Regions from separate parts of the Hahella aquimaris genome, predicted to be linked through region 3. Evidence: predicted binding sites of a transcription regulator. Region 3 holds the regulator's gene; each other region holds the start of a gene.
The links. The regulator FNR, encoded in region 3, switches genes on or off when oxygen is low (the NO sensors DNR and NnrR bind a similar motif). The targets are predictions, from matches to a motif close to TTGATNTANATCAA.

Region 1: a site for FNR is predicted at 2,121-2,134, ahead of ccoM (cytochrome c oxidase subunit CcoM). Genes of this name have one in related genera too.
Region 2: a site for FNR is predicted at 1,276-1,289, ahead of ccoN (cytochrome-c oxidase, cbb3-type subunit I). Genes of this name have one in related genera too.

The regions. Positions count from the first base shown of each region.
Region 1 is NZ_CP132203.1:3,581,016-3,585,182, reverse strand. It holds gene O5O45_RS15900 (translocation/assembly module TamB domain-containing protein) at 1-1,899, shown strand, start outside; gene ccoM (cytochrome c oxidase subunit CcoM) at 1,926-2,045, opposite strand; gene O5O45_RS15890 (chalcone isomerase family protein) at 2,181-2,798, opposite strand; gene O5O45_RS15885 (flavin reductase family protein) at 3,168-3,782, shown strand; gene O5O45_RS15880 (class I SAM-dependent methyltransferase) at 3,779-4,167, shown strand, end outside.
Region 2 is NZ_CP132203.1:1,115,038-1,119,204, reverse strand. It holds gene rlmM (23S rRNA (cytidine(2498)-2'-O)-methyltransferase RlmM) at 1-254, opposite strand, end outside; gene O5O45_RS05230 (alpha/beta family hydrolase) at 345-971, opposite strand; gene ccoN (cytochrome-c oxidase, cbb3-type subunit I) at 1,526-2,971, shown strand; gene ccoO (cytochrome-c oxidase, cbb3-type subunit II) at 2,991-3,593, shown strand; gene O5O45_RS05215 (cbb3-type cytochrome oxidase subunit 3) at 3,599-3,784, shown strand; gene ccoP (cytochrome-c oxidase, cbb3-type subunit III) at 3,777-4,167, shown strand, end outside.
Region 3 is NZ_CP132203.1:4,014,981-4,019,147, reverse strand. It holds gene alr (alanine racemase) at 1-3, shown strand, start outside; gene O5O45_RS17770 (SDR family oxidoreductase) at 158-1,075, shown strand; gene fnr (fumarate/nitrate reduction transcriptional regulator Fnr) at 1,072-1,851, opposite strand; gene O5O45_RS17760 (hypothetical protein) at 1,996-3,012, opposite strand; gene O5O45_RS17755 (lysophospholipid acyltransferase family protein) at 3,273-4,046, shown strand; gene O5O45_RS17750 (substrate-binding periplasmic protein) at 4,054-4,167, opposite strand, start outside.

The DNA.
Region 1 (4,167 bases), 430 kb from region 3:
GCGCTGCCTCCGGATCTGAGCGGTAATGTAGATGCAGATTTACATGTGGAAGGCGCATTCACTGACCCTAAAGTCAGCGGTCGGCTGCACACAGCGGGGCGTTACTCGACTTTGCCGTTTGTGGTGAGCGGTGAAGGAAGCGGCGGGACGCAGGGTGTGGATATTTCTTCCTTGAGCGCAAACCTGGGCGATGCCGGACGTATCGATCTGTCTGGCTGGTGGCGGCCAACCGGGTTCGACGTTTCGCTGAACGGCTCGGGCGTGAACACGCAGAGTCTGCAAGCCTTGGGTTGGCAAATGCAGCATGGGGTGTTGAATACGGACTTGCGACTGCAGGGGTCGCTGCAACAACCCAGAGTAGATGGTTATGTCGCCTACGCTACGGACATTGAAGGCCAGGACGACAAAGGGCGGAAGCAAAAATACCCGCTGCAGTTACATACCGATATCGCCACTCAGGAAGACGAGACTTTATCGCTGGTGACGGTCATCAAGAAAGACGATATGCAGACCGGCAGGGTGAAGCTGGATATCAATGCGCGCACTTACCTGGATTTCCTCAACCAACTGCAGGGTGAACTGGACGTGCGCAAGATTCCGCTGGACGTGGCGGTGGCGGGCAACCTGGAGACGCGTTGGCTCAACTTCCTGCTGGACCCTGATATTCACCGCTTTTCCGGCGACCTGAATCTGAACCTGACCGCCAAGGGCGTTCTTGGCGATCCTCTGTTAAATGGCGATTTGAAACTGCAGGATGGTTTTTACGAAAACCGCATCACCAGCACCTTGTTCAAAGACGCTCAGGCCAATCTGGCGTTCGCTGGCCGGAAAATGACCATGAGCGACAGCTCCGCCAGCGATGGCGGCTCCGGCAAGCTGGAGCTGCTTGGCCATGTGGATTGGAATGAGTTGAAAGGCGGTGAAGAAAGTGACGACAAACCGATAGAACTGCAGTTGATCGCCACCAACGCCAGTATTCTGCGTCGCTCCGATATGGAGGGGGCGGTGTCCGGGAAGCTGACGCTGGAAGGTGACTTCAAAAACCTGCTGCTTAGCGGGAAAGTGGAAGTGTTGCCGTTCGCGATGATGCTGGATGCGGCGCTGGGCCGTGATATTCCGGAGATTGAAGTGCGTGAGGTGGCTAAAGAAGTACTGGAGGATGAGAGCATCCTGCCTTTGCCTAAGGTCGCTCTGGATATCCGTCTGATTGTCAATCAGCAGGCCTTTCTCCGCGGGCGCGGGTTGGAGGCGGAACTGAAAGGCCGTGTGTTCGCCAAAGGGCCGCTGGAATCCGCGTCCTATCGCGGCAATTTTGAAACTTTGCGCGGCACCTTCGAGGTGTTTGGCAAGAAGTTCGATCTGCAGGAAGGGGAGGTGCTGTTTGAAAACGACAGCTTCACCATGTTTATCGTTGGCGTATACACCAGCAAAGACACGGAATACCGTGCAGAGCTGTCCGGGTCGCTGGCGTCGCTGAAGGTGAACCTGAGTTCGAATCCGCCATTGCCCGAGGACGAAATCCTGTCGCAGCTTATGTTCGGCAAGTCAGTGCGCAACATCACGCCGATTCAGGCGTATCGTTTAGCGGCGGCGGTGCAGACGCTGCGTGGGGAAGGCGGCAGTTTCTTTGACCCCATCGCCACCACCCGCGATTTGCTGGGGGTGGACACGCTATCCGTCGACACGCAGGAAACTGATAATGGCAGCGGCGTGTCCGTCGGCGTGGGCAAATATCTGACTGAACGCGTCTACCTGGAGCTGGAGCGGACTCCAGATCCGGCGCAGCCGTGGAAAGGTTCCGTCGAGGTGGAGTTGAACCCCAACCTCAACCTGGAGACGACCACTGGTGGACAGTCCGGCTTCGGCGGCGTCGAACTACAATGGAAGCAGGACTACTGACGCCAAGGTGGCGACAAAGCCTGTCATTAATGATGTTTCTGATGCTTGTCGTTGTCTTTTTTCAGTACGACATATACACCGCCGAAGAATGCGATGGTCATGCCTACTACCAGTAAACCCGCGATGATGGTTTCGTCGATGTACATAATGAATCTCCAACTTGGCTGATCGATGATAAGGTGATCTTTAGTTGGATTATGGCGAGGTCCGCTAAAGCAAGTTTGACTCAGGTCAACCTCTTTCAGCGGCAATATCCCCGGTAACGCTTATATTGACCGGAGTCAATTCCGGTCAGCCGTTCGACTCGCCGACTGTTGCGGCGCCCCCAGGATGCCTGCTTTGAAGTCCTGACTGACAGGGTAGTCGCCAATCCAAATGGAAAGAATGGCGTCGAACAGCTTCTTGCCGGGAATGACGCCGCGATCCCGCCCGTCCAGCCAGACTTGCGCCCCGACGCCAGGGATATACTCCACAACGGCGGTGTCTCCTTTTTCCAGCTTTTGATCGAACATATGCACCATCTGTTCAATCTCTCCCCGGATGTCCTCCGCCTGCTGCTTACTGATATTCAGACGCATGCCTTCGTAAAAGGCGTCAGCGATTTTGCGGCCGCGCACGTCTCTCAACATGGTGAACTCCATGCGCCGATGCCCTTCATCGGTAAGCAGTGCTTGCGCCTCATGACTCGGGCGCTCCACATACAACGCGCCGACATACACGTCGACAAAGACAAGAAAGCGGCGAGTGGCTGCGCCATTTAAGAAGAGAGAAGGACGGTCGCCTTTCGACGGCAGGGATTCTGGAACGTCCACGCCTTGCAGCGTCACCGCAAAGGAAGGCGTAGTCAGACTCAACAAGACGATAAACAGCATCGACGATAGCGTTGGGGATATGCTCATTGTGGCGCCTCTTTGCCCTGGGATCTGCTGACGGCATGGCTGCAGACTCCGGCGCCAGGGTTTGTTATAACTTTCTGGGTTCCTGGCGCGACAGGTTGATGGACGTTATTGTTTTTATAACGTCAGGGCTCTCCAGGCTTGGTTACCTGGGTGGCCCTGACTGAATGTTGAGCAGTGTTACACAATGATACAAAGATTGAGTGGATGCTGATCACATTTTTATCTGTCTCAATAGGTCTTTTTATATAGTCCTTTGTTTGGGCGTCATTATTTCCCCAACTCTTCGTAAAGGTTAGAAAAAAGAGGCTGGCGGGCTTAAAATAGCGGGCTTTAGCAACTTCAAGCCACCGCAACGCGACAGAGTCCCTCATGTATATTGACTTCCAGCAATTAGAAGCGACCAAAATCTATCATTGGATGACGCAGACCATCATCCCTCGTCCCATTGCATGGGCGCTGACCCGCAATGAGGATGGAGGCATGAATCTGGCGCCGTTCTCCTATTTCACCGCGATTTCCAGCGCGCCCCCCACCATTGCCATTTCCATCGGTAAAAAGCCCAGCGGAGAGCTGAAAGATACGCGCAGCAATTTGCAGGTTGGCGCGCCCTGCACGGTGCATATCGCCGGTCGTGAGATGGCGCAGGCGGTGACGGACTCGTCCCGGACGCTGCCTTACGGCGAATCCGAGCTGCCAGGGCTTAACCTGTCATTGGTGGACTTCGAAGGTTTTGAGTTGGGCAGATTGGCGGAATGTCGTTTGGCGTTTGGGTGCCGCGTGCAGGAAGTGGTGGAGCTGGGCAGCGTGCCCCAGGCGATGGTGCTGCTCAATATCGAAAAACTGTTTGTGGACGATAGCGTGATGACGACGGACGCCAAAGGCCGTCACAAAGTGGACGCAATGCAGGTGAACCCGCTGTCCCGTCTGGGGGCGGATGAATACGCCACATTGGGCGAAGTTATCAGTATTCCGAGGCCCGCATGAGCCAGTTAAGTAATCCCAGCCAAGCACTGTTACGCCAACGTGAGCAGTTGAGCGGTCGAATATTATTGTGCTCACCGCCCGCAGACGCCATTGCTGCGGACCTGCGCCAGACTGGCGCAGAGGTCAGCGTTCTGAGTTGGGATCACACGGCGGTAAACGCCTGCCGGGGCGCCGTAGCGGAAGAGCGGTTATTTACGGATCTGGCGTTGCCTGCTGACGCGCAATGGGATCAGATCGCCCTGTTTATGCCGAAGGCCAGAGAAATGCTGGACTTGATGCTATCCGTTGTCGCGCCAGCAGTGAAACACGCACAGCATATCTGGCTGGTGGGGGAAAAGCGCGAAGGCGTGGAGAGCGCCGCCAAGCGTCTGGCGAAAGAAGGCTG
Region 2 (4,167 bases), 2.9 Mb from region 3:
CAGCGACTTACCTCTATCTCTTTATACACATCCAGCGCATTGCCTTGGGAGCAGCGCCAAAACACAACCCCTGCCCCCTTTTCTATTTTCGAGTAACCGTAAACAAACTGCAGCGAGGCGATATTCTGCAGCTCCTGGGCGCATTCTGCTTCGAATCCAGGTCGGCAGTAGGCGAGAAGTCCGATAGCGGAGTATTTGCCGGAACTTAAAGGAGAGCGTTTACGGGAAGAGCTGGCAGGGTATTTTTGCGACATCCGGGCATTTCCAATCATCAATTCATCGACGCGCCAATGCGCGGCTGGGTAAAGGCCGCTATTGTCGTCGATCCTATCGCCCCGGGCAAATCAGCGAAGCATAAAGGCCAACGCCGCCTGCGCCGCCGTTCGCCAGTTTTGCTCTTTGGTCAGGCCTGAAGCCTTGCGCGGAGCCAGATCATGATTGCCATCGGGCAGCCAGACTACAGCGCTTTGCTCGTTCAAATACTTCTCCATATTCTCAGAGCGATCGCCAAATGGATCCCGCTCGCCCTGCAGCACCAACCCGGGAAGTGAAATATCCGCCAAGTGCTCAGTCCTGAGCTTTTCCGGTTTGCCAGGGGGATGAAAGGGATAACCAAACGCCAGCCAACCTTGCACCCTGGAATCGCCTTCCGGTAAATCCGCCGCCAGCATACTGGCCATGCGCCCCCCCATGGACTTGCCCGCCAAAAAAATCTCCCTGTCAGGAGGGCAGTTCTCCAGCGCCCCTGCGAAGCAGCTCAGCAACTTCTCCTGACGGTCCGGCGGGCGCTTCTTTCCGTTATCGCGGCGCTCCTGCATGTAGGGAAACTCAAAGCGCACGACCTTAACGCCACCGGTGCTGATCTCCCGTGTAATAAAGGACATGAAATCAGAGTCCATCGGCGCGCCGGCGCCATGAGCGAATAAAAGAACTTTCCCGGCCTGTTCCGGACCGTCGACCATGAAGCGCATGCGCCCTCCCTCAACCAAAAACCAATAAAGACTGCGATCTGAACAAATATTCATCTTTGCGCGAAGGCCGCTATTATCACGATCTCGCCTCCTTTATTAAAGGAAGGAGTCATCCCATATAAAATTGACCAGAAATAAGCCAAAAATCATCTATTATTTCTAGTAGTTATTTAGGCATTGGGTGAGAGGGATTTCCTGTCCTTTGGTCATTGCTTCACATGCCCTAAGACTTCCCTTGCAGTAAAGTCGAAGACAGACGCTCCCCTTCTGAACTAACGCATCCGCCCTCCGGTTTATAACGCGTTTGATGCATATCAAGCAGGGGAAAAAATATGTGGAGATAATGACTTGGCCAAGCATATTCAGTTGACAGCCCTATTGCGCAGCTCTTATGCTTCGGCCCGCTGTCGAGGGGGAGGAAAAAGAGGCCCCTGGTTTCTGGATCCTGAAAGCCTGACATTCGAACTGGGCGACAACTCAACATTGCAAAAGCATAACGAACTCGCCAGCAGGTTTGCGCCGTATTAATCAACTCAGGGTAGGAATAGTCACTAATGAATACAGTAAGTGCTAACGAAACCTACAACTACAAGGTGGTGCGTCAGTTCGCCATCATGACAGTTGTTTGGGGTATAGTGGGCATGGCTGTCGGCGTGCTTATCGCAGCACAGCTGGTCTGGCCGGAGCTAAATACTCACTATCCATGGTTCCACTTCGGTCGATTGAGACCTCTGCACACTAACGCCGTTATATTCGCCTTCGGCGGCTGCGCACTTTTCGCAACTTCCTACTATGTAGTCCAACGCACCAGTCAGGCGTCTCTGTTTTCCAACGGTCTGGCTAGCTTCACCTTCTGGGGCTGGCAGGCGATTATCGTACTGGCCGCTATCACGCTGCCTCTGGGTTACACCACGTCCAAAGAATACGCTGAGCTGGAATGGCCGATCGACATTTTGATCGCGGTTGTCTGGGTGGCGTACGCTATCGTTTTCTTTGGCACGGTCGCCAAGCGCAAAAGCAAGCATATATATGTCGCTAACTGGTTCTTCGGCGCATTCATTATTACTGTCGCCGTTCTGCACATCGGCAACAGCATGGCGATTCCCGTTTCCGCCATGAAGTCTTACTCCATTTACGCAGGCGCAATCGACGCGATGGTGCAGTGGTGGTGGGGCCACAACGCGGTAGGCTTCTTCCTGACCGCCGGCTTCCTGGGCATCATGTATTACTTCGTACCCAAGCAGGCGGAGCGTCCAGTTTACTCCTACCGTCTGTCCATCGTTCACTTCTGGGCGTTGATCAGTATCTACGTATGGGCCGGCGCGCACCATTTGCACTACAGCGCACTGCCTGACTGGGCGCAAAGCGCAGGGATGGTTATGTCCCTGATTCTGCTGGCTCCTTCCTGGGGCGGTATGATCAACGGCATGATGACCCTGTCCGGCGCATGGCATAAGCTGCGCACCGACCCGGTTCTGCGCTTCCTGGTCGTATCTCTGTCTTTCTACGGTATGTCCACCTTCGAAGGTCCGATGATGTCCATCAAGACCGTCAACGCGCTGTCCCACAATACTGACTGGACTATCGGCCACGTTCACTCCGGCGCTCTGGGCTGGGTTGCGATGATTTCCATCGGCGCGCTTTACCACCTGATTCCTCGTCTGTACGGCCTGAAAGAAATGTTCAGCGTCAAGCTGGTTAACGTCCACTTCTGGCTGGCGACTATCGGCACTGTACTGTACATCGCAGCAATGTGGGTCAACGGCATCATGCAAGGACTGATGTGGCGCGCAGTTAACGAAGACGGCACCCTGACCTACAGCTTCGTACAAGCGCTGAACGCCAGCTACCCTGGTTACGCAGTGCGTGTCCTGGGCGGAGCCGTATTCCTGACCGGTATGCTGGTCATGGCGTACAACACCTGGAAAACCGTCAGACAGAGCGACGCCAAGGCAATTGATGCGCTGGCGCAAGCTGACTCTGTTCCACATGCTGTTTAACTAAGAGGGAGAGAATTCGATGAATCATGAAGTCGTCGAGAAAAACCTTGGCTTGATGATCCCTCTGATCGTGATCGCAATCAGCTTCGGTGTACTCGTTGAAGTCGTACCTTTGTTCTTTACCAAAGAAGTGACGACACCGGTTAAAGGCCTCAAGCCGCTGAACGCATTGCAGTTGGAAGGACGCGACATTTACATCCGTGAAGGCTGCACTGTATGCCATACACAGATGATTCGTCCGTTCCGTGCGGAAACTGAGCGCTACGGCCACTACTCTGTCGCCGGTGAATCCGTTTATGAGCACCCATTCCTGTGGGGCTCCAAGCGTACTGGTCCGGACCTGGCCCGTGTAGGAGAAAAGTACAGCGACGCCTGGCATCGGGCTCACCTGTACGACCCCCGCGATGTGGTTCCGGAATCCAACATGCCTGCTTTCCCATGGTTGTTCACCACCAAAGTGGACCCATCAAAAACTGCGGCCAAATTGAACGCTCTCAGCAAAGTTGGCGTACCTTATACCCAAGAGGACATCGATGGCGCAGCGGAAATGGTTGAAGGCAAGTATGAGATTGAAGCCCTGGTTGCTTACCTGCAGCAACTGGGTACGGCAATCAAACGGTAAGTTCAATGGATATTAATACTGTCCGTGGGTTAGCCACCCTGTTAATCATGGCGGCGTTTATCGGCTTAGTGGTATGGGCCTTCAGCTCCAAACAAAAGAAAACGTTTGACGAAGCTGCGAACCTACCCTTTGAAGATGACGAAGCGGACGCTAAGTCAGTACGCGAAGCGGAGACTAAAAAACATGACTAGTTTCTGGACCGGATGGATATCTTTTATCGTCCTGGGATCAATATTTGGTTGCGCCTGGTTGTTGTGGGTCACCCGCAAAAGCCAGAAGTTCGATACCGAGACCGAGCAGACCATGGGTCACTCGTTCGACGGCATTGAAGAGTATGACAATCCCCTGCCCCGCTGGTGGCTGGTTCTGTTCATGGGAACCATTGTCTTCGGACTGGGTTACTTGGTTTTTTACCCCGGGTTAGGCAGTTACAAAGGCGTTTTCGGCTGGACCTCCGCAAACCAGTGGGAAGCGGAAGTTAAAAAAGCGGAAGAAACCTACGCTCCGATTTTCGCCAAGCTTGCAGCCACGCCGATTGAGGAGTTGGCTAAAGATGAAAACGCCATGAAAATCG
Region 3 (4,167 bases):
TAAAGCGCAGCGTTAAGCGAAATGATGCGGATAGAGCCCGGTGTATCGGGTTTGCGAAAATCCCATCAAGCAGCCAATATTGTTAACATAATATCTTCGTGCGGCCCGCATTCTGGGGGTTGCCAAAGGCTAAGAGAAGCATTTAAGGGGTACATGAGTGATTGTTTGTGTGACGGGAATTGATTCGCCATTAGGCAGGGCTATAGCTCAGCGTTTGCAGCAGAGCGGCATGGCGGTGGAGGGCGTTCCCTATGAGCAGTTTCTGATGACCAACGATGCGATTGTGAGGGGAATGAAGGCGATGCCGTCAGCGGATTTCGTCGTTCATGCCGCGGAGATGAGCGATCTGTTCAAGGCGGAGCAGCATCCGGACCTGGCGTACCAAGTTAACGTATCCGCTTGCGAGGCGGTGGCAGAGGTAGCGGGTTTATGGAAGGCGCCGATTATTCACATCTCCAGTCATCTTGTTTTTGATGGTGTCAAAAAGAATCCCTATATTTCCGCCAATAAAGGGCGTCCTCTTTCTGTGTATGGGCGGACAAAGTTGCAGAGTGAGCAATGGTTTCAGGAAAACTATAGCAAGCATCTGATCTTGAGGGTTGGTTGGTTACTGGAGGCGGGCGCTCAAGGCTGGCTGCAGACCATGCTTTCAGCACTGTCTTCAGGTAAGCGCCTGAACGCCAGCACCGATATGCAACTGACTCCCGTTGCGGTGGATGATGTAGCGAGGGTCGTAGACGCTGTTATCAAGCAGTTGAGCTGTAATATCTCTGTGTGGGGCGTTTACCATTATGCCGGCGCTGAAGCTGTCACCCATTATGAATTGTTGAAGGCGATTGTGCTGCAGGCGTTTGGTCAGGAAGAAATGTTGCAGGCTCTGATTGAGAAAAAAGGCGCTGACGTGTTGCCTGGGGTGGCGCTTCCCGCAAATGGGGCGTTGGGGTGTATCAAGTTGCGCAACACTTTCGGCGTCAAGCAGCTTCCCTGGCGCCGCTATCTGCCTGCGTTGATTGAGCAGTGTCAGCAGCGCGGCGGCGTGAAGCCAGCTAAAAACTGCTTGGAAGAGACCCGTTAACGAGCGTTAAGGGCTGATTCCTTCTGGTGTTCCAGACACTTGGTATCGTGGCGAAGAATTTTCTGCAGCTCTTCCAATTGCAATATCTGAACTTCCCTTCCCTGGACCTTAATAATGCCATTGTTCTGGAAGCGGGTAATAACCCGGCTTACAGTTTCGACGGCCAAGCCTAAATAGTTGCCTATATCACTGCGAGGCATAGGGAGTCTGAAGTTTGTGCCGGACAGGCGACGACGACTAAAGCGAGTCGACAGGGATAGTAAAAGCGAGGCAATGCGCTCTTCAGCAGAGTTTTTGCTCAATAACATGGTGAGCTGCCTGCTTTCCTGGATCTCTTTGCTCATCAATGAGAAAAAATGGTGCTGTAGGCTGGGGATGTCTGAAGCAAGGTCTTCAAACTTTTCCAGAGGAATTTCACATACGCTGGTGCGCTCAAGGGCGACGGCGGAGCAGGAATATTTTTCCATGCTGACGCTGTCCAAGCCGATAATCTCGCCAGGCAGGTAGAAGCCAGTTACCTGCTCCTCGCCTTCCTCTGACACGGTGAATGTTTTGATTGCGCCGCTGCGAACTGCGAAACAGGAGCGGAATGGCGTATGTTGCTCAAAGATATATTCGCCGCGATTCAGCATCTTCCCTTGGCGAATGATTTCTTCCAGGCGATCAATGTCTTCAGCCCCGACTGCGATAGGAATGCAAAGCTTGCTCAAGTTACATTCATGGCAGCCCCTGTGTAAGGTAAAAGGAGAGGAGGTTGCTATATGCTTGCTTTCCATCGGTCGCCTCGTGGCTGAATGAGTGAAACTGCTTAAAGAGGCTTCTAGGATAGCCAATAGCTGTTTAAAAGCAAATCCCCACAGCAGGAAATTTACAGGGAAAACCTACACTCGCCAATGTTTTTACATAGCTTTCACCTTTTGTTACAGCTGTGTCTGAGTGTAACGAATTGCTCTTGCCGGGAGCTCGCTTTTGTCGAGGATTTTGTAGTAGTCATCCAGCTGTGTGGCGTTGCGCAACTGGTAATGGGGCGTGTAAGAGAATGCGCCCAATCCGACACCATGTAGACAGCTGACTCCTTGGCTTATTAAGCCCGTCCAGGGTAGAGCGAAAAAGTCCTGTGTGATCGGAATAAACGATGCGGACTTAATGCGTCGCTTGAAATCTTTTAACGCTGCTTCCAGACCTGGCGTGCTGGCGAATTCTGGCTTATGGCTGGAAAGAAGAATGCCTTGCGGTCTTTCCGTCAGAATTTCCTCAAGATGCTGGGACAGTGTGGGGTAGGTGGCTGGAGATACTTTCAGGCGCAGGTAAACGGCTCTGAAGTCGAATGCCCTGATGGTTTGCAGCCAATCCTTAAGCTCCTCAATAGGGCAGGACTGTGCATACTCACCGGGGTCATTGATGCAGATGATGTTAAAACCCAATCCCTTGATCAGTGCTAGCGCTTCCTCTGAGTCTGGGCGGGCGTCCAGCTCAATGACATGGCGGGCATCGGCGCCGAAGTTCAGCTTGAACTCCCGGCCTAAATAGTACATCACCTGCGTTTGCGCTGCGGGAGTAAGCTGGCGCACCAGATCGCCGAACCAATGCAGGTACTTAACCTGACAACCGATAGGAAGGCTCTGCTTGAGTAGCCTCACTTCCTTGACGACATAGTCGATGTACTTCTGCAGATTTGCGTTCATGGATGGGAGTCGGCGGGTGTAATTTTCCGCGCTAACGAGTGTATTAAAACAAGGCGCCTGAATGCTCAATGCGAATCCGCCTTCGTAATATCGAGCCAGGGAGCTGTTGCGATAGTCTGCGTTATAGATTCCCTCGTCCAAGACGCTCCAGTTCTCATTGGAGAATTCCTTGGGGGGGGAGTTGAGCAAATAGACCCAGCTATCGTTACCCCCATTTTGTTTTGTTTGTTCGACAACCTTTCCAACTGGCATATTGGGTCTCCAACCAGGTAAGAAAACACCTGCGCGCGTTTGATTATCATGGTCGGCGATTTTAGCGCGCGCGCCTGCTGTCACACTTGTTGGCAAGTGGATCCCCCCTCTCTCCATGTTCAGTGTATCCAGCTCCCGATAGGGCGTCTTGATATTGGTCAAGGGGTGAGCGGGTGGCCGCTTAAGAGGGTGTACTTTAGTCGCAAAAGCCCTCAAACATTGGGTTTCTGGGGCGTTGAGGGATAACATTCATTGCAGCTTTGGGCGGGGAGTTGATATCCTTTGCGGGCATTGAAAAAAGGCGGGCAAAAGTGCAGGCATTTCAGCTATTTCGGTCTTTCGTTTTTTACATTGGGTATGCTTGGGGCGTCATCATCACTTCTTTGTTTGGGATGTTGGTCGGTCCTTACGTCAATTTTGAAAAGCGCTATTACATCGTGTCTCGGTTTAATGTGTTCGCTCTTTGGTGGGCGCGGGTTGTTTGTGGCATACGTTATGAGATTGAGGGGCTGGAGAATATTCCGAAAACGAGTTGTGTGGTTGTCAGCAATCACCAAAGCGCCTGGGAAACATATTTGTTGGGGGTAATATTCCGTCCTCAATGCACTGTGCTTAAGCAAGAGTTAATGAAAATTCCATTTTTTGGTTGGGCTCTGAAAAGATTGAAGCCTATCGCTATTGACCGAAGTAAACCGTCGGCGGCGCTTAAACAGTTGCTGAAGCAAGGTAAAGAGCGTTTGACGTCAGGTTATTGGGTTGTGATCTATCCTGAGGGAACGCGGGTTCGTCCCGGGCAGGTTGGTAAGTACAACAAGGGCGGCGCTTTGCTGGCGGTCAGCGCAGGCGTTCCTTTGCTGCCGGTTGCGCATAATGCTGGCGACTGTTGGCCGGCAGGCAGTATCAGCAAGCGCCCTGGATTGATTAAGGTGAAAGTAGGCGCTCCCATTGAGACCAGTGGTCGAGCTACCGACGAAGTTCACAAGGAGATGGAGGAGTGGATAAGGCGGACTTCAGCCGCCTTAAGTCAGGTGTAAAGGCTCTCTATTTGTAGTTTGAGTAAACTTTGTCCAAATAGCCTTCAGTACGCATCTTATCGAGCACTTTGTTGAGGTGCTCTATGTGCTCGTCAGGCGTGTCCTTGTTCATCGCCAGATA